3 regions of the Xanthobacter cornucopiae genome follow, and region 1 is predicted to be linked to each of the others. Evidence: predicted binding sites of a transcription regulator. Region 1 holds the regulator's gene; each other region holds the start of a gene.
What was found. The regulator LexA, encoded in region 1, represses DNA repair genes until DNA is damaged. The targets are predictions, from matches to a motif close to TGTTCNNNNTGTGTTCNG.
Positions count from the first base shown of each region.

Region 1 (5,637 bases):
CAGATGGTGCTCTCCGGCAACGCCAGGAAGGGCGATGTCCTGGGCGTCGCGCGCATCGCCGGCATCATGGCGTCAAAGCGCGCTCATGAGCTGATTCCCCTCTGCCACCCGCTGATGCTGTCGAAAGTCGAGGTGGAGATCGATGCCGCCCCCGACCTGCCGGGCCTGGTGGTGACGGCGCGGGTGAAGACCTCCGGCCAGACCGGCGTGGAGATGGAAGCGCTCACCGCCGTCTCGGTGGCCTGCCTTACCCTCTACGACATGGCCAAGGCGGTGGATCGCGGCATGCGGATCGAGGGCATTCGCCTCATCGAGAAATCCGGCGGGCGCAGCGGCGCGTGGCGGGCGGAGGACTGAGCCAACGCGCCGGCCAGACAGCAATAAGAAGGAACCGCGCCATGGCGCTGATGACCGTTGAGGAAGCCCAGAGCCGTGTAACCCAGTCGGCGACCCTGCTCGGCGTGGAAGAGGTTCCGGTGGAGGCCGCGGCCGGCCGGGTGCTCGCGGCCGATCTCATCGCCCGGCGGTCCCAGCCCCCCGCCGACATGTCGGCCATGGACGGCTACGCGGTGCGCGGCGCCGACATCGCCGACACCCCTGCGCGCCTTACCGTCATCGGCGAATCTGCCGCCGGCCGCCCGTTCGGCGGGACGGTGGGGAAGGGCGAGGCGGTGCGCATCTTCACCGGCGCGGTGGTGCCCGAGGGGGCAGACACCGTCGTGATCCAGGAAAATACCACCCGGGACGGCGAGCGGCTGACCACCACGGCGCCCACGGCGGCCCTGCGCAATGTGCGCAAACTCGGCTGCGATTTTCTCGCAAGCACGCCGGGCCTTTACGCCGGACGCCGGCTGACCAGCCGCGACATCATGCTGGCAGCGGCCATGGATCATGCCCTCCTGCCTGTGGCGCGTCGCCCGCGCGTCGCCCTCATCCAGACGGGCGATGAACTGGTGCTGCCCGGGCGCGGCTCCGGCGCGCCTGGGGAGATCGTCGTCTCCAACGCCTTCGGCCTTGCCGCGCTGGCGACGCGCGCCGGCGCGGAGGTGACCGATCTTGGTCTCGTGGGCGACGATCTCGCAGACATCCGCGCCATCGTGGCGCGGGCGCTGAGCGGCGCCTTCGATCTGGTGGTGACTTCCGGCGGGGCCTCGGTGGGCGACCACGACCTGATGGCCCCGGCGCTGCGGGCCGAGGGCGTCGATCTCTACGTGCACAAGATCGCGCTGCGTCCCGGCAAGCCGCTGATGTATGGCAGCCGCGGCGCGGTGCGATGCCTGGGCCTGCCCGGCAATCCCGTGTCCTCGCACGTGTGCGCGCTGGTCTTCCTGGACCCCCTGGTGCGCGCGCTTCAGGGTGACGCAGCGGCGGGCCTGCGCACCGCGCCGGCGCGGCTGGCGGTGGCGGTGCCCGCCAACGACCAGCGCCGCGACTTCATGCGCGCGCGCGCGGAACAGGCCCCCGACGGGTCGGTCCGGGTGACGCCCTTCCCGTCTCAGGACAGCGCCATGCTAAGCGTGCTCGCCGCCGCGGACTGCCTGCTGGTGCGCCCCCCCTTCGCCCCCGCCGCCGCGCCCGGCGACCCGTGCGAGATCATCCCCTTTCACGATTAGCACAAAGGCCGGCTTCGGCCTTTTTGGAGCAAGGTTAAGCCGATCTTCACCCTTGCGGAACACAAAAGGAACAGATACAACCTGTTCTTGATTTGTTTCTTTTCGCAACGCCACCGCACACCCTCCATCCTCCCTGCAGGACGGTACGGTTGAACCAGTGCACGGTGGCTGCGCAACGGGGGGTGAGATGCTGACGCGCAAGCAATACGACCTGCTTCGCTTCATCCATGAACGGCTGAAGGAAACCGGCGTTCCACCCTCGTTCGACGAGATGAAGGAGGCGCTCGACCTGCGCTCCAAATCGGGCATCCATCGACTGATCACCGCCCTGGAGGAGCGCGGGTTCATCCGCCGCCTGCCGAACCGGGCGCGGGCGCTGGAGGTGGTGCGCCTGCCGGACAGCGTGGCTCCCGGCCTCGCGACGCCGCGCGGTACCACGCGCGGCTTTTCCCCCTCGGTGATCGAGGGGAGCCTCGGCAAGGTGCGGCCCGTGGCCGAGGACGAGGAAGACAGCGGGCAGAGCGTCGCGGTGCCGGTGATGGGGCGAATTGCCGCCGGCACGCCCATTTCCGCCATCCAGACCCGCAACGCGACCTTGAATATCCCACCGGAAATGCTCGGCTCAGGCGAGCATTTCGCGCTGGAGGTGCGCGGCGACAGCATGATCGAGGCCGGCATCCTGGATGGCGACACGGTGTTGATTCGCAAGTGCGACAGCGCCGAGACCGGCGACATCGTGGTGGCCCTTGTGGATGACGAGGAGGCCACCTTGAAGCGCCTGCGCAAGAAGGGCGCGTCCATAGCCCTGGAAGCGGCGAATCCGGCCTATGAGACGCGCATCTTCGGTCCGGATCGCGTGCGCATCCAGGGCCGGCTGATCGGTCTCATGCGGCGCTACTGAACGCCCGGGGGCCAGCGCCGGCCTGAACGCAAGCGCACCGGAAGCATCGCGGCCGGCTCAGACGGAGCCCGATGCACCTTTGAGGGGCGGCAGGTGGCGGCATCGAAGCACCCGGGAGATCGGCGCACCCAGGCAAATGCGCCAGGTGGCGGACACCGGTTCGACCCGCCGGAATGAAAAAGACGCGGACACCAGCCGGCGGTCGGCCGGCGCGGTTATGGATGTGCCCCTCTCGATGCACGGCGCGGCAGCCCTGCCCGCTCCCGACGGAACCGTGGTCCGCCGGAAAGGGCGCGGCCTTGGTTACTCCGCGGTGGCGTCGTCGGTCTCGGGCGGCGCGGAATCGGTGGCCATGGCCGGCTCCTCGGGCGGCGAGGGAAGTGGCGGCATCCAGGGCCGGTCGATCCCCGGGTCCCTCGCCGGACGGGCCTGCAAGGCGCCGTCGATCAGGAAGAACGCCAAGGTTCCCGAGCGTTGCAGTTCCGCCGGGGTTACGACCCGCGCCGGGCACCCCCGGGGGGGCACCTCGCGGGTGACGACGATGCGGGCATTCAGGCAGTCCGCCGCCAACCCCTCGGCCCGGTACGAAACGGCGAGGGCGCCGCCGCCCGGAAGCGGGGCGACGCAGCCCAGCCGATCGCAAACGAAGCCCCGCGCCATGTCGTCCCCGCCCGCCGCGCGGCGGTCGCCCTCACGCGTCAGCCACTGCTCGACCAGCACCCGCTGGCCGCGCGCTCCCACGACGGACAACCGCCCGTCGGCGCCGCGCACCGCCACCGTGGCGGCATTCGGCGCCACCAGCACGGCGGGGCGCGGCGGCGCGCCGGAGACCAGGATCGCCGCCAGCAGCGCCGGCAGCGCCAGCAGGCTCGGCACGCCGCGCAGCAGGCAAAGGACCAGAAGCGCCACCGTGAACCAGAGCAGGGCGGCGGCGTTCACGGTGTCGAGCCGGGCATCGGCCCCCGGCAGGGCCGCGACCTGGTCGGACACCGCCAGCATGATTTCGATGCCCAGCCCCATCACCGGCCAGGCCAAGGCGTCCCATCCGAACGGCATCAGCAGCACGCCGATGAGCCCAAACGGCATCACCAGAAAAGTGACGGCGGGCATCGCCGCCAGATTGGCCAGGACGCCGTAGGGCGCGATGCGCTGAAAGTGAAAGGCGCCATAGGGACCGCTGGCCGTGCCGGCCACCAGCGCCGTCAGCACGCTGCCGACGACGAACACCAGCGGCATCAGCGCCAGGCGGGCGGCCACCCCGTCCGGCCGGGGCATCGCCTGCAACGGACGCAGCCGCTCGTAGGCCGCCACCAGGGCCAGGGTGGCCGCGAACGACATCTGTGGACCGGGATCGAGCGCCGCCTCGGGGGTGAGGCCCAGCACCACGACCGCCGCCACCGCCACGGTACGCAAGGTGAGGGCGCGCCGCCCCGCGAGAACGCCGACCAGCACCAGCCCCGTCATCACGAACGAGCGCTGCGCCGGCACGTCATTGCCGGACAAGACGAGGTAGCCGGCGCTCCCGGCCAGCGCCAGCAGCGCCGCCAGGGCCTTGATCGGCCAGCGAAGGGCCAGCGTCGGTACCAGGGCCAGCCCCCCGCGCGCCAGGGCGAACAGGGTGCCGGCCACCAGCGCCATGTGCAGGCCGGAGATGGACAGCACATGCGTCAGTCCCGACACCCGCATGCCCTCCTCCACCGCCGGGGCGATGGCGGAGCGGTCACCGGCCACCAGGGCGACGGCGATCGCCGCAGGCGTGCCCTGCAGCACGGCGCGGATGCGGCCGGCAAGCCCCGCGCGCGCCGCGTCCACCGCCATCGCCACCCGCACCGAGAGGGGAGGCGGGCCGGCGGCCGGCGAGAGCCGTGGGCGGCCGAGCCCGAATCCGACCGCGTCGATGCCCTGGAACCACGGCGCCCGCCCGAAGTCGTGGGAGCCCGGCATCGCCGGACCGAGCGGCGGCAGAAGGCGCGCCGTCTGGGTCAGATGCGCGCCCACCGGCGGCGCAGTGCCCCGCTTGAGGGAAAGCCGCACCAGGCGCGGCTGCCCCTCAAGGCCGGACACCGGCCCCGGATCGAGCCGCAGCAGGATGCGATCGCTCGTCGCGCGCCGCTCCAGCCGCTCCACATGGCCGGAGAGCTTCACCGGAAACGCTGGCGGCGCCGCGACCGCCTCATGCATCACCCACGCGGTGCGCACGCAGCCGGCGGAGAACCCCGCCGCAAACGCGCAAAGGCCGGCCAGGACGCCGGCCAGCACCGCCCGCCGCCGCGCCGCCACGGAGGCCGCCGCCAGCGCCGCCGTGAGGCCGAGCGCCGCCGCCAAAGACGGCTCATGGCGGGCGCCGAAATAGGCGAGAATTCCGGCGGCGAAGGCCACGGGCAACCACAGCGCCAGCCGCCCGGACGCGCTCTCGGCCAGGAGGTCCGCGCCGATCCGGGCCGCCAGGGCGCGCCACAGGGGATCGAACCGCGCCACCGCCGGACGCGCCCCCGCGACGACCGCGACGGCCCGCGCGGGCGGGCGGCCTCCGCCACTCCCCTCGCCCCTGCCCCGCCCCGGCTCCATCGGCATCCCGCCCCGTCGCGCCCGTATTTCTTGTGCGGTGCGCCTATGCTACACGGGCGCCTCGCGCGCGCCACGGCAGACTTTCCGCGGTGCCGGCGGTGCGCCTCGCCTGTTCCCGCGCCCTCCGCCCATGGAGCGCGCCCGGCCCTTCGAGTTCTCCATGTCCGAGATCGTCACCCGCTTCGCTCCCTCGCCCACCGGCTTCCTGCACATCGGGGGCGCCCGCACGGCGCTGTTCAACTGGCTCTACGCCAGGGCCAAGGGCGGCAGGATGCTGCTGCGCATCGAGGACACCGATCGCCAGCGCTCCACCAAGGAGGCCATCGACGCCATCCTGGAGGGCCTCTCCTGGCTCGGCATCACCTGGGACGGCGACCCTATCTACCAGTTCGCCCGCGCCGAGCGGCACCGCGCGGCGGTGGAGGAGATGTTGGCGAAGGGCAATGCGTATCGCTGCTATGCCTCCCCCGAGGAGTTGGAGGAGATGCGCGAACTCGCCCGCAAGGAGGGCCGCCCGCCGCGCTACGATGGCCGCTGGCGGGACCGCGACCCCTC
Region 1 covers NZ_CM195531.1:1,455,084-1,460,720, forward strand. Annotated here, with positions in the region: gene moaC (cyclic pyranopterin monophosphate synthase MoaC) at 1-357, shown strand, start outside; gene V5F53_RS06575 (molybdopterin molybdotransferase MoeA) at 399-1,613, shown strand; gene lexA (transcriptional repressor LexA) at 1,801-2,514, shown strand; gene V5F53_RS06585 (ComEC/Rec2 family competence protein) at 2,818-4,992, opposite strand; gene gltX (glutamate--tRNA ligase) at 5,243-5,637, shown strand, end outside.

Region 2 (5,637 bases), 2.2 Mb from region 1:
ACGCCTGCCTCCTATTGCACTGGCCCCGGCGCCGATCCGGCGGCCGCACCGGGAACCACGTCGGGAGCCGCGTTGGGGGCGCCCCGCCCGCCGTCCACCAGCGCGAACAGCCGGGTCCCGCCCGTTCCGTCGGAACGCGGGAAGCGCCCGAGCAACTTGAAACGCTCGGGATGAGCGGCCAGCACCGCCTCCATCCGCCGCGCGAGGGCGTCGTCCGCGCCGCCGGAACGGTCCTCGATCGCCAGGTAGCCGGCACCGAGCCGGCCAAGCCCGGCAAGCAGATCCTCGTGCGCCGCCGACGGCGAATTCGCCGCGGACGGATCCGATACCGGGGCCGCCAGCGCCACCCGGGCGGGGACCACATAGCTGCGGCGCCGATGATCGCGCTGCGCCACCGCCGCCACCAGCGCGCCTTCGCCGGTCTCGTCGGCGAACACCAGCACCACCGGCGGCCCGCTGGCATCGGCGAGGAAGGTCTGGGCCGCCGCGTCCATGCCGATGACCGGCTTGGTCGCCACCATCATCAACGCAGGCAAGGCGGCAAGGAGCATCACCAGCGCCACCGCCAGCCCGGCCAGGGTGGTCCAGTCGCGGGTGACGAGGCGGATCAGGCGCAGGCCGCCCGCGGCCGCCAGGATCACGGCGGGCGCGCAAAGCGGCAGCACGCTCGCCGGGCCCGCCGGCGGGGCCATCGCCAGCGTCGCGGCGAAACACACGCTAACCAGCAGCAGGACCAGCGGCAGCGGCTCCGCCGTGGCGCGGCGGGTGTCGGCCAATGCAAAGGCGCCGCCCGCGGCCGCAAGCGCCAGCAGCACCGCGCCGAGCTGATGCCACAAGGCGCCCGCCTCGGCCAGCAGTCGCGCGTCGGGCCCAGGCACGGCCGCCGGCGCCGCCGCCGACACCAGCGGATAGGTGCCGATGGTCCACGGCCCGGCGAGGATCACGATCAGCAGCAGCGGCAACCAGAATCCCCGCTCGCGCAACAGGCGGAAGCGGCGGGTGACGAGCACCGCCATCGGCGGCAGCAGCAGCAGCGCCAAGCCTGTGGCCTTGGTGAGGATGGCGGCCGAGGCCAGGAGGCCGAACAGCAGGCCGGTCCGCAGCGATCGGCTCCTGAGGTAGGCCGCGTAGGCGAATGCCGCCCAGAGGATCAGCAGCGACAGGGGCAGGTCGAGGCCGACGACCAGGATCGCCTCGCGCAGCGCCGGCAGCACCAGCAGCACCGCCCCGACCGCGACGCCCGGCAGGAGCCCGAGCCGGTCCGCCGCGACCCAGCCGGTGCTGGCCACCAGCAGCGCGGCCAGCACCGCCGGCAGCAGCAGCACCGCCGGCGTCGAGGGCTCCAGCAGCGTGAACCAGATGCCCTGCAGGACGTAATAGAGGGGGGGCCAGAGGCCGAGCACCACACGCGGATAATGCAGGCCGTAATCGGCGAGGAAAGCGAGCGGGGCGGGCCAGTCGGAGCCCAGATACTGGGCCACCATCAGGCCTGTCACCACATGCCCGGCCTCATCTGCACGGGTGGCCGAGAACTCGGCCATATAGGCGCCGGCGGCGCGTTGCTGCAGCCCGACGATGACGGTGACGAGCGCCGCGAGGATGAGGAAGCCAAGGCCGTGCAGCGCGGCGGTGCCGAAACTCCGGGGGCCGTCGACCCGCGCCAGGTCCTGCGCCAACTTGCTCCTCCGCCGGTGATCTCCGCCCGCCGCGCGCAGACGGCGGCGCTCGCGCGATGCGCGCGGTCCGGCCGGACGCGGCGCGCTCAGCCTTCTAGAAGGAGATGCCGCCGCCGTCCATGCCCGCGTTGCAGAAGCGGGCCTCATCCCTCTCCGGGGGCCGGAAGCACGGCGGCCGGACAAGCGCCGCGGCCGGGGCGCACCCGGCGCGAACCTGCCGGGACGGCGGGCCGCTTCAGGTGCGCCGTTCGGCCTTGCTGAAATTGTTCAGATGCCCCTCACGCTCGGCCTGCTTGCGCCAGACCTTGGCGGCGGCCTTCAGCTTGGCATCGGGAGCGATGCGGGACATCAGCCGATCGAGCTTCTGGCCCCCGCACTTCGGACAGACCGGGGTGTCGGAGAAGCCGACCAGCAGTTCGCTGTCCGTGTTGCAATCCTGACAATGAAAGCCATAGAGCGGCATGATGCGGCCTCTGCACCGGCACCGACAGGTGCCTTGAAGGGACTGGCGCCGCGCCCGGAAACGCCCGACCAGACAGCGGCGGGCGCACCGGGGGCATTGCCTGATGACCGACTTCAAAGCAAATCTCACGCCAGGAGGCGCTTATCCGCGCGCTCAGCGCGGCACCGTCAGTCGTCCCTCCCCATCGAACGGAAAGAAGGGATTGTGAGCCACCTCCCACAGGTGGCCGTCGGGATCGGCGAAATACCCGCTGGTGCCGCCCCAGAACACCGCCTGGGCCGGCTTCACGCACCGGCCACCCGCCGCCACCGCCCGGGCGATCACGGCAGCCACCGCCTCCGCCTCGGACACGTTGCACGCCAGGGTGTGTCCGCGGAAGACCGGAAGCGCTTCGAAGGCGACACCCACGGCGGCGGCATCCCGCCGCTCCAACCCCATGGCTGTATAGAACGCGCAGGCGCGCGGGAGATCGGCGACGCCGAGAGTGACCAGATGCAGGCGAAGGGACACGTCGGGCGACATGCGGGACCTCAATCGAACAGGGAGAGTTGCTCGCCCATCGGCTTCGGCCGGCGGAAATGGGCGGTGGACAGCCGCGCTCCACGGCCATCCAGGCGCAGCCGGCGGGCGGCGATCTCGAACCGCCGGCCCAGGGTCCAGGCATAGGGCCCTTCCCCACGCATCCGGCCGCCGAATTCGGAATCATAATCCTTGCCGCCCCGCATCTGACGCATCAGCGTCAGCACGTGGCGCGCTTTATCCGGGAAGTTCGCCACCAGCCACTCCCGGAACAGGTCGGCAACCTCCAGCGGCAGGCGCAGCAGCACATAGCCCGCCTCCTGCGCGCCGGCGGCCTTGGCCGCGTCGAGGATGCGCTCGAGCTCCATGTCATTGAGGGCCGGGATCAGCGGCGCCGTCATCACCGCGGTGGGAATACCCGCCTCGCTCAGCCGCTGCAGGGTGCCCAGCCGGCGCTGCGGGCTCGCCGCGCGGGGCTCCATGATGCGGGAGAGGTGGGGGTCGAGGGTGGTAATGGACACCGCCACCTTCACCAGCCCCTTCTCCGCCATGGGACCGAGAATGTCGATGTCGCGCGCCACGAGGCCCGACTTGGTGACGATGGCCACCGGATGCCCGAAATCCCTGAGCACCTCCAGGATGCGGCGCGTGACCTGATACTGCCGCTCGATGGGCTGGTAGGGATCGGTATTGGTGCCCATGGCGATCACCCGCGGCTGATAGCTCGGGTGCGAGAGTTCCCGCGCCAGCAGTTCCGGCGCGTCGGGCTTGACGAACAGCCGGGTCTCGAAATCGAGGCCGGCGGACAGCCCCTGATAGGCGTGGGTGGGCCGCGCGAAGCAGTAGACGCAGCCGTGCTCGCAGCCCCGATAGGGATTGATCGACCGGTCGAAGCCGACATCCGGCGACTGGTTCCGGGTGATGACCGTGCGCGCCCGTTCCTCGGTCACCTCGGTCTTGAACGGGGGCAGGTCCTCCAGGCTCTGCCAGCCGTCATCGAACCGCACCCGCGCCGCCGGCTCGAACCGCCCGGCCGCGTTGGACAGCGCGCCACGCCCCCGCCGCCGCTCGGCCGCGACGTCGGCCTCCGCCGCCGGGGCGATCGGCTCGGGCCCCGCCGGCTCAGCCTGCGGCGCGCCGCCCTCCCCCGTTCCGAGCCGACGCGCCTCGACCCGGGCCTGCCGCGCCCCGGCCCGGTCCGCATCCAGACGGCCGCGCCCGCGGGGGCCCGCCCCGGAATGCTCCATCGACACGGACAGGGGCGTGGGCGTGGGCGTGGGCGTGGGCGGCGCCACCGATTTGGGCTGCCCGGTCCTGGCGGGCTGCGCCCGGATCGCTCCGGTCAGCGCTTGCCGCGCCTTCGGTGGCGGCGCCGCGGCCTCAAGGTCACGATAGCGCGGAACGCCCTCCAGGTCGGGAAGCGCCGGCTGCAAAACGGGGCGGGAGGGAGCGTTCAGGTTCATGAATCAAAATCTAACACCCGACCTTGAACAAAACAAGAACGTATAGTTGAAAATCGGCCTCCGGAGGGTGTTTGCGCCTTGGCGAGCGACCACACTCCATTGTACGCTGAAGTACGCTGCCGACAGCGGTTGCCAGATGTCGGAGCCTCGGATAAAGCCCGTAGAGGCTATGCGCCGGAGGGAGAACAACATGGCGGATCATGCGACGATCGAGTACGCCACCGCCGACGGCAATGATTATGCCGAGCACCTGCGCACATACGCCTTGTTCACGGCGCTCACCAAATGGGGCACCGTTTCGGTCGCCGCCGTCCTCGTCCTTATGTGGATCTTCCTCCTCTGAGCCCTAGAAGGCGCGGAGCACTGGAGACATCTCAGATGAAAATCGCTGTCGTCGCCGAGGTTGACCTCGGCGAGCCGAGGGTCGCTGCGACCCCGGATACGGTGAAGCGTCTCGTGGCCCTCGGCGGCACCGTCGTCGTCGAGAGCGGCGCGGGCATCAAATCCGGCATCCTCGATGCCGAATATGTCGCCGCCGGCGCCACCCTTGCCGCATCCGCGGCGGATGCCCTGTCCGGTGCGCAAGTGGTACTCAAAGTGCGGCGCCCAGAGGAAGCCGAACTTTCGTTGTATACATCGGGAGCCCTGGTGCTCGCCATCATGGACCCGCATGGCCACGACGCCGCGCTGGCGGCCATGGCGCGGGCCGGCATCTCCGCCTTCGCCATGGAGCTGATGCCGCGCATCACCCGTGCCCAGGTGATGGATGTGCTGTCGTCCCAGGCGAACCTCGCCGGCTATCGCTCGATCATCGACGCGTCCTACGAGTTCGGCCGCGCCTTCCCGCAGATGATGACCGCCGCCGGCACGGTGCCCGCCGCGCGCATCTTCGTGATGGGCGCGGGCGTCGCCGGCCTGCAGGCCATCGCCACCGCGCGCCGGCTCGGCGCGATCGTCACCGCCACCGACGTGCGGCCCGCCTCGAAGGACCAGGTGGCCTCGCTGGGCGCCAAGTTCATCGCGGTGGAGGACGAGGAGTTCAAGCAGGCGGAAAGCGCCACCGGCTACGCCAAGCCCATGTCGGCCGAATACCAGGCCAAGCAGGCGGCCCTGGTCGCCGAGCACATCAAGAAGCAGGACATCGTGGTCACCACAGCGCTCATCCCGGGCCGGCCGGCGCCGCGCCTGCTGAGCTCGGAGATGGTGGCCTCCATGCGTCCCGGCTCGGTCGTGGTCGACCTGGCGGTGGAGCGCGGCGGCAATGTGGAGGGCTCCGTCGCCGGCCAGGTGGTCGAGATCGGCGGGGTCAAGATCATCGGCCATCACAACATGCCGGGCCGGCTGGCCGCCTCCGCGTCTCCGCTCTACGCGAAGAACCTGTTCAACTTCTTTGAGACCATGGTGGACAAGTCGGCCAAGACGCTGGCGGTGAAGTGGGACGACGAGCTGGTGAAAGCCACCCTGCTCACCCGCGACGGCGCCGTCGTGCACCCCAACTTTGCGCCGAAGACCGATG
Region 2 covers NZ_CM195531.1:3,629,430-3,635,066, forward strand. Annotated here, with positions in the region: gene V5F53_RS16040 (glycosyltransferase family protein) at 12-1,676, opposite strand; gene V5F53_RS16045 (FmdB family zinc ribbon protein) at 1,912-2,139, opposite strand; gene V5F53_RS16050 (VOC family protein) at 2,293-2,661, opposite strand; gene V5F53_RS16055 (PA0069 family radical SAM protein) at 2,670-3,905, opposite strand; gene V5F53_RS16060 (aa3-type cytochrome c oxidase subunit IV) at 4,312-4,464, shown strand; gene V5F53_RS16065 (Re/Si-specific NAD(P)(+) transhydrogenase subunit alpha) at 4,500-5,637, shown strand, end outside.
Region 2: the regulator LexA is predicted to act here: its motif matches at 4,145-4,162, upstream of V5F53_RS16055 (PA0069 family radical SAM protein).

Region 3 (5,637 bases), 280 kb from region 1:
GCAGCAAAGTGAGGCGATAGAGGTTGTTGAGCACCACGTCCGCCTGGGCGTCGCGCTTGATTTCGATCACCACGCGCATGCCATCGCGATCGCTCTCGTCGCGAATCTCGGAAATCCCCTCCACCCGCTTGTCCCGCACCAGTTCGGCGATCTTCTCGATCATCGTCGCCTTGTTCACCTGATAGGGGATTTCGGTGACGATGAGCGCTTCCCGATCCTTGCGCAGGCTCTCGATGGCGACCTTGGCCCGCATCAGGACCGAGCCCCGACCAGTAAGATAGGCTTGGCGGATTCCAGTGCGCCCGAGAATCAGGGCGCCGGTGGGGAAGTCCGGCCCTGGCAACAGATCGAGCAGCGCCTCCGGCTCCAGCGTCGGATCATCAATCAGCGCCACGGTCACGTCGATGATCTCGCCAAGGTTGTGCGGCGGGATATTGGTGGCCATGCCAACGGCGATGCCACCCGCCCCGTTCACCAGCAGATTCGGAAACTTGGCAGGAAGAACACTTGGCTCACGCTCGGTATTGTCGTAATTTTCCTGGAAGTCGACGGTTTCCTTGTCGAGATCGTCGAGCAATGCGTTGGTGATCTTTTCGAGACGCACCTCCGTATAGCGCATGGCCGCCGGCGCATCGCCATCGACCGAACCGAAATTGCCCTGACCATCCACCAAGGGCACACGCATGGCAAAGCTCTGCGCCATGCGCACCAGCGCATCATAGACCGACTGGTCGCCGTGCGGGTGATACTTACCGATAACATCGCCCACCACGCGAGCGGACTTGCGGTATTGCTTGTTCCACTCATAGCCGTTCTCGTGCATCGAGAACAGAATGCGACGATGCACCGGCTTCAGACCATCGCGCACATCCGGCAACGCGCGCGCGACAATGACGCTCATCGCATAGTCGAGGTAGGAGCGCGACAACTCCTCGGTGATGGACACCGGCATGATGTCCGAAGGCGGCTCGCCACCGGGCTTCGGCGTCTCAGGATCGGCCAAAAGTCTACACTCTCGTCATGATTTGAGCTCTCGACTTCTAGCCGATTCACCCGCCGGATGCCAGCGAAAGCCCCTCCCTTGAGCGAATTTTAATCATTTATTTTCAACATCTTAGAAGATCAAACCGAGGGTCGCCCGAACATTTTGGCCTTTTTGGGTCCAAACCACCCCTCCAGGCGCCGCGAAGGACGCCCCTCCGCCCTGCGGGAACACACCCACCGAACACCCCTTCTCTCCGATGCGAAGACGGGCCGACACATCATCCGCCCGGCGCATCCAATGCCGACGCCCCGAAACTCACAATCGCCACCCTCAAAAGGCGCCGCAACCACACGCCCCCCTGTCTGTTGGATCTGTGAGAGAGTGATGAAGCGGAAGGGAGCCCGCCCCCCGAGGGTGTGGAGCCCGTGCGGGAGCAAGGGTCCCTTCCGTTGTCGCTGAACCCTGAACAATTGCTTGGGACGACCGATCCCGCACGACATGGGCCGGAGCCATCACCACGCCACAGCCCGTCGTCGGCTGCGATCGTCGCGCCTTCCGCGACCTCTGCGCCCTGCCGTCCGGCCGGACCCAGAGAATCCCCAATACGTCCGATGCCATCGCCGCCTCGGCCGCCGCGATCGAGGCGGATGCCCTCGTCGTGTTCGAGGCCACCAGCGGCTGCGACGGTGAGCTCATCGCCGCCCTCGCCGAGCGCGGCCAGCCCTTCTGCCGCGTCAATCCCCGCCAGGCCCGCGAGTTCGCCCGGGCCACTGGCCCTCGCCAAGACCGACCGGCTCGATGCCCGCGCGCTCGCCCAGATGGGCCGCACCCTCAGCCTGCCGGTCACCGTCCCCGTCAGCGCCGCCCGCGTCCAGCTCTCCGTCTTCCTGCGCCACCGCAGGCCATGGGTCGAGATGCGCAAAGCCGAAGAGCTGCGCGGCCACAGCGCCGGCCAGGACGAGATCGCCGCGCAGATCGCCGCCATGATCGAGCTGCTGAGCGGGCAGATCCTCGCCATCGACCGGCGCATCGCCGGCCTGATCGCCGCCGATCACACCCTCTCGGCCCAGGCCCGCCTGCTGGCGGCGGTGCCGGGCATCGGGCCCACCATCCTGGCCACCCTGCTCGGCGAACGTCCCGAACTGGGAACCCTCCGCCGACGCCGCATCGCCTCCCTGGCCGGCCTTGCGCCCCACGCCCGGGAAAGCGGCATATGGCGAGGGGCTCGGCGCATCTGGGGCGGACGCCGAAAGGTCCGCGAGGCCCCCTACATCGCCGCCCTCACCGCCATGCGCGACCGCATGCGCCTCAAGGGCAAGGCGCCAAAGACCATCCTCATCGCCGTCGCGCACCAGTTCCTCGCCCTCATCAACGCCATGATCCGGAAAGGTGCCCCTGTCGCCCTCGCAGGAACAATACAGGTGCCCCCTTGCAACCTCGCCAACCGGCACGGTGAGCACTCGCCCTGCGCCGATCACCGCCCGGATGACAAAGGCCTCTACAGCTTCGCGCACTCGCTCCCGCGAGCCGAAGCCCCTCCCCTCAGCCCAACATCGCCCTTAGCCCACGCCCTCGGACTGCCGCACCGAAAGCGAGGTCCGGATACAGCCTCAGAACGGGATCTCATCGTCCAAGTCGTTGGACGGGCGCCCGCCGCCACCCGAGGCGCCACCACCTCCCGAAAAGCCGCCACCTCCCGAGCGTCGCCCACCGCCGGACCCGCCACCGTAACCGCCGCCCATGGGCCCCTGCGATCCAAAATCGGAACCGCCACCGTAATCCTCGACACCCTCGCCACCAGACCGGCCGTCAAGCAGGGTCAACTCACCCCGGAAAGGCCGCAACGTCACCTCCGTGACATAGACGTCACGGCCCTCCTTCTCGTACTTCCGCGTCTCAAGTTGACCCTCAAGATAGACCTTGGAGCCCTTCTTCAAAAACCGCTCGGCCACGTTGACCAAATTTTCATTGTAGATCGCCACCGAATGCCATTCCGTGCGGTCCTTGCGCTCGCCAGTCGCCTTGTCGCGCCAACTCTCGGAGGTTGCAATGCGCAGATTGCAGACCCGCCCGCCGCTCTGGAAACTGCGGATTTCCGGGTCGCGGCCCAGATTACCGATCAGAATCACCTTGTTGACGCTGCCGGCCATCGCCGCACCTCCCGTTCCTCGCTCCCTCTGGAGCACTGCACTGAGCCGCGCACCCTATCCCGGTCACCGCGCCGGACGAACCCCGCGCGGCGTTGTCCACCACAGAAAGACAGGACACGCCCACTCATCGCTTTGATCACAGCTAATGTTCTTATTTCGTTCTACACATCACACTGCCCCGGCACAAGTCTGTTTTCCGTCTCTGCCAGAACTTTTTGACTCGCAAGCCCCATAAGTTCTCGATATGTTCGCAGCCACGTCGCGCGTGCCTTACGACAGTCGGGGACGGGCGGGAGGAGAGAAGCATGAAGTCGCGCTTTCCAGGGAACGCCGCCCGCCTTCAGGCCGCTCGCTGGGAGCGAAGGACGTTTGGAGCTATATCTTTGCGAGGCAGGCTTCTGCGAAGCGGGCATGAGGCAGGTCATTTGTACGCCTTGGGTCGTCAGGTGACGGGCTTCGCTTCCGTGGCGCATGCCGGCTTTACCGAAGACACCCATCCTTTATCCTAAATATGTCACGCACGCTTGGCGGCGGCGCATGGTTGGAACTTGATGTCGGATCGCGCTTTTGTCCCTCGGGACACCCACTCCGCCCCGGCACCGGAGGCGTCCGCGCGCCGGGATGCCCGGATCCTCAGTGTCCGTGGAGCCCGCGAGCACAATCTGAAGAACGTGGACCTTGAGGTTCCGCGCGATGCCCTGGTGGTGTTCACAGGCCTGTCTGGCTCTGGCAAGAGTTCATTGGCTTTCGACACCATTTATGCAGAAGGCCAGCGCCGCTATGTGGAGAGCCTCTCCGCTTACGCCCGGCAATTCCTGGAGATGATGCAAAAGCCAGACGTCGACCAGATCGACGGCCTGTCGCCAGCGATTTCCATCGAGCAGAAGACCACCTCCAAGAATCCCCGCTCTACGGTCGGAACGGTCACCGAAATCTACGATTACATGCGCCTGCTCTGGGCGCGTACCGGGGTGCCGTATTCCCCTGCGACCGGCCTGCCGATCGAGAGCCAGACCATATCCCAGATGGTGGATCGCACCCTCGCCCTGCCTGAGGGCACACGGCTGTATCTGCTGGCGCCGGTGGTTCGCGGACGCAAGGGCGAGTACCGCAAGGAACTCGCGGAATGGATGAAAAAGGGCTTTCAGCGGGTCAAGATCGACGGCGCCTTCCACGAGATCGCGGATGCCCCCGTGCTCGACAAGAAGATCAAGCATGACGTCGATGTGGTGGTCGATCGCATCGTCGTGCGGAGCGACCTTGCCTCGCGCCTGGCGGACAGCTTCGAGACAGCCCTCGGCCTTGCCGACGGGATCGCGATCGCCGAATTCGCGGATGGGACGGACGATGCGGGCGGACCGCGCCGCATCCTGTTCTCCGAGAAATTCGCCTGCCCCGTCTCCGGCTTCACCATCTCGGAGATCGAGCCGCGGCTGTTTTCGTTCAACAATCCCTTCGGCGCCTGCCCTGCCTGCGACGGCCTTGGCGTGGAGCAGACGATCGACGCCGAGCTTGTTGTGCCCGACAAGCTGCGGTCCCTTCAGCAAGGCGCCATCGCACCATGGGCGAAATCCACCTCGCCGTATTACGGCCAGACGCTGGAGGCGCTGGCCAAGCACTATCACTTCAACCTTTCGGTGTCCTGGGACGATCTGCCTGAGAAGGCGAAGACCGTGCTTCTCTATGGCTCCGACGGCGAGAAGATCACCTTCTCCTATAATGACGGCACCCGTGCCTACGACACGCAGAAGAGCTTCGAGGGCGTGGTGCGCAATCTGGAGCGGCGCTGGAAGGAGACCGACAGCGACTGGGCGCGGGAGGAGATTTCCAAATACTTCTCAACTGTGCCGTGCAAAGCCTGCGGCGGCTATCGGCTGAAGCCGGAGGCGCTGGCGGTGAAGATCGCCGGTCGGCACATCGGCCAGGTTGGGGAGCTGTCGGTGAAGGCGGCGGCGCGCTGGTTCGAGGCTTTGCCGGGCGAGCTCAGTCCCAAGCAGAACGAGATTGCCGGACGCATCCTGAAGGAAATTCGCGAGCGCCTGCGCTTTCTCCTGGACGTGGGCCTTGAGTACCTGACCCTGTCGCGCGCGTCGGGCACGCTCTCCGGCGGCGAGAGCCAGCGCATCCGGCTCGCCTCGCAGATCGGCTCCGGGCTCACCGGAGTGCTCTATGTGCTGGACGAGCCCTCCATCGGCCTGCATCAGCGTGACAATGCCCGCCTGCTGGAAACGCTGAAGCATCTGCGCGACCTCGGCAACACGGTGATCGTGGTGGAGCACGACGAGGATGCCATTCTCGCAGCCGACTACGTGGTGGACGTGGGCCCTGGCGCCGGCATCCATGGCGGGCGCATCGTCGCCCAGGGCACGCCGCGCGAAATCCTCGCCGACCCGGCATCCCTCACCGGGCAGTATCTGTCGGGGGCCCTGTCCGTCGGAGTGCCGGCGCGGCGGGCGCCGAACCCCAAGCGCATGCTGCGCCTGGTGGGCGCGCGGGGCAACA
Region 3 covers NZ_CM195531.1:1,733,492-1,739,128, forward strand. Annotated here, with positions in the region: gene gyrA (DNA gyrase subunit A) at 1-1,003, opposite strand, end outside; partial or broken gene V5F53_RS07805 (transposase) at 1,969-2,223, shown strand; gene ssb (single-stranded DNA-binding protein) at 2,596-3,135, opposite strand; partial or broken gene uvrA (excinuclease ABC subunit UvrA) at 3,687-5,637, shown strand, end outside.
Region 3: the regulator LexA is predicted to act here: its motif matches at 3,282-3,299, upstream of ssb (single-stranded DNA-binding protein).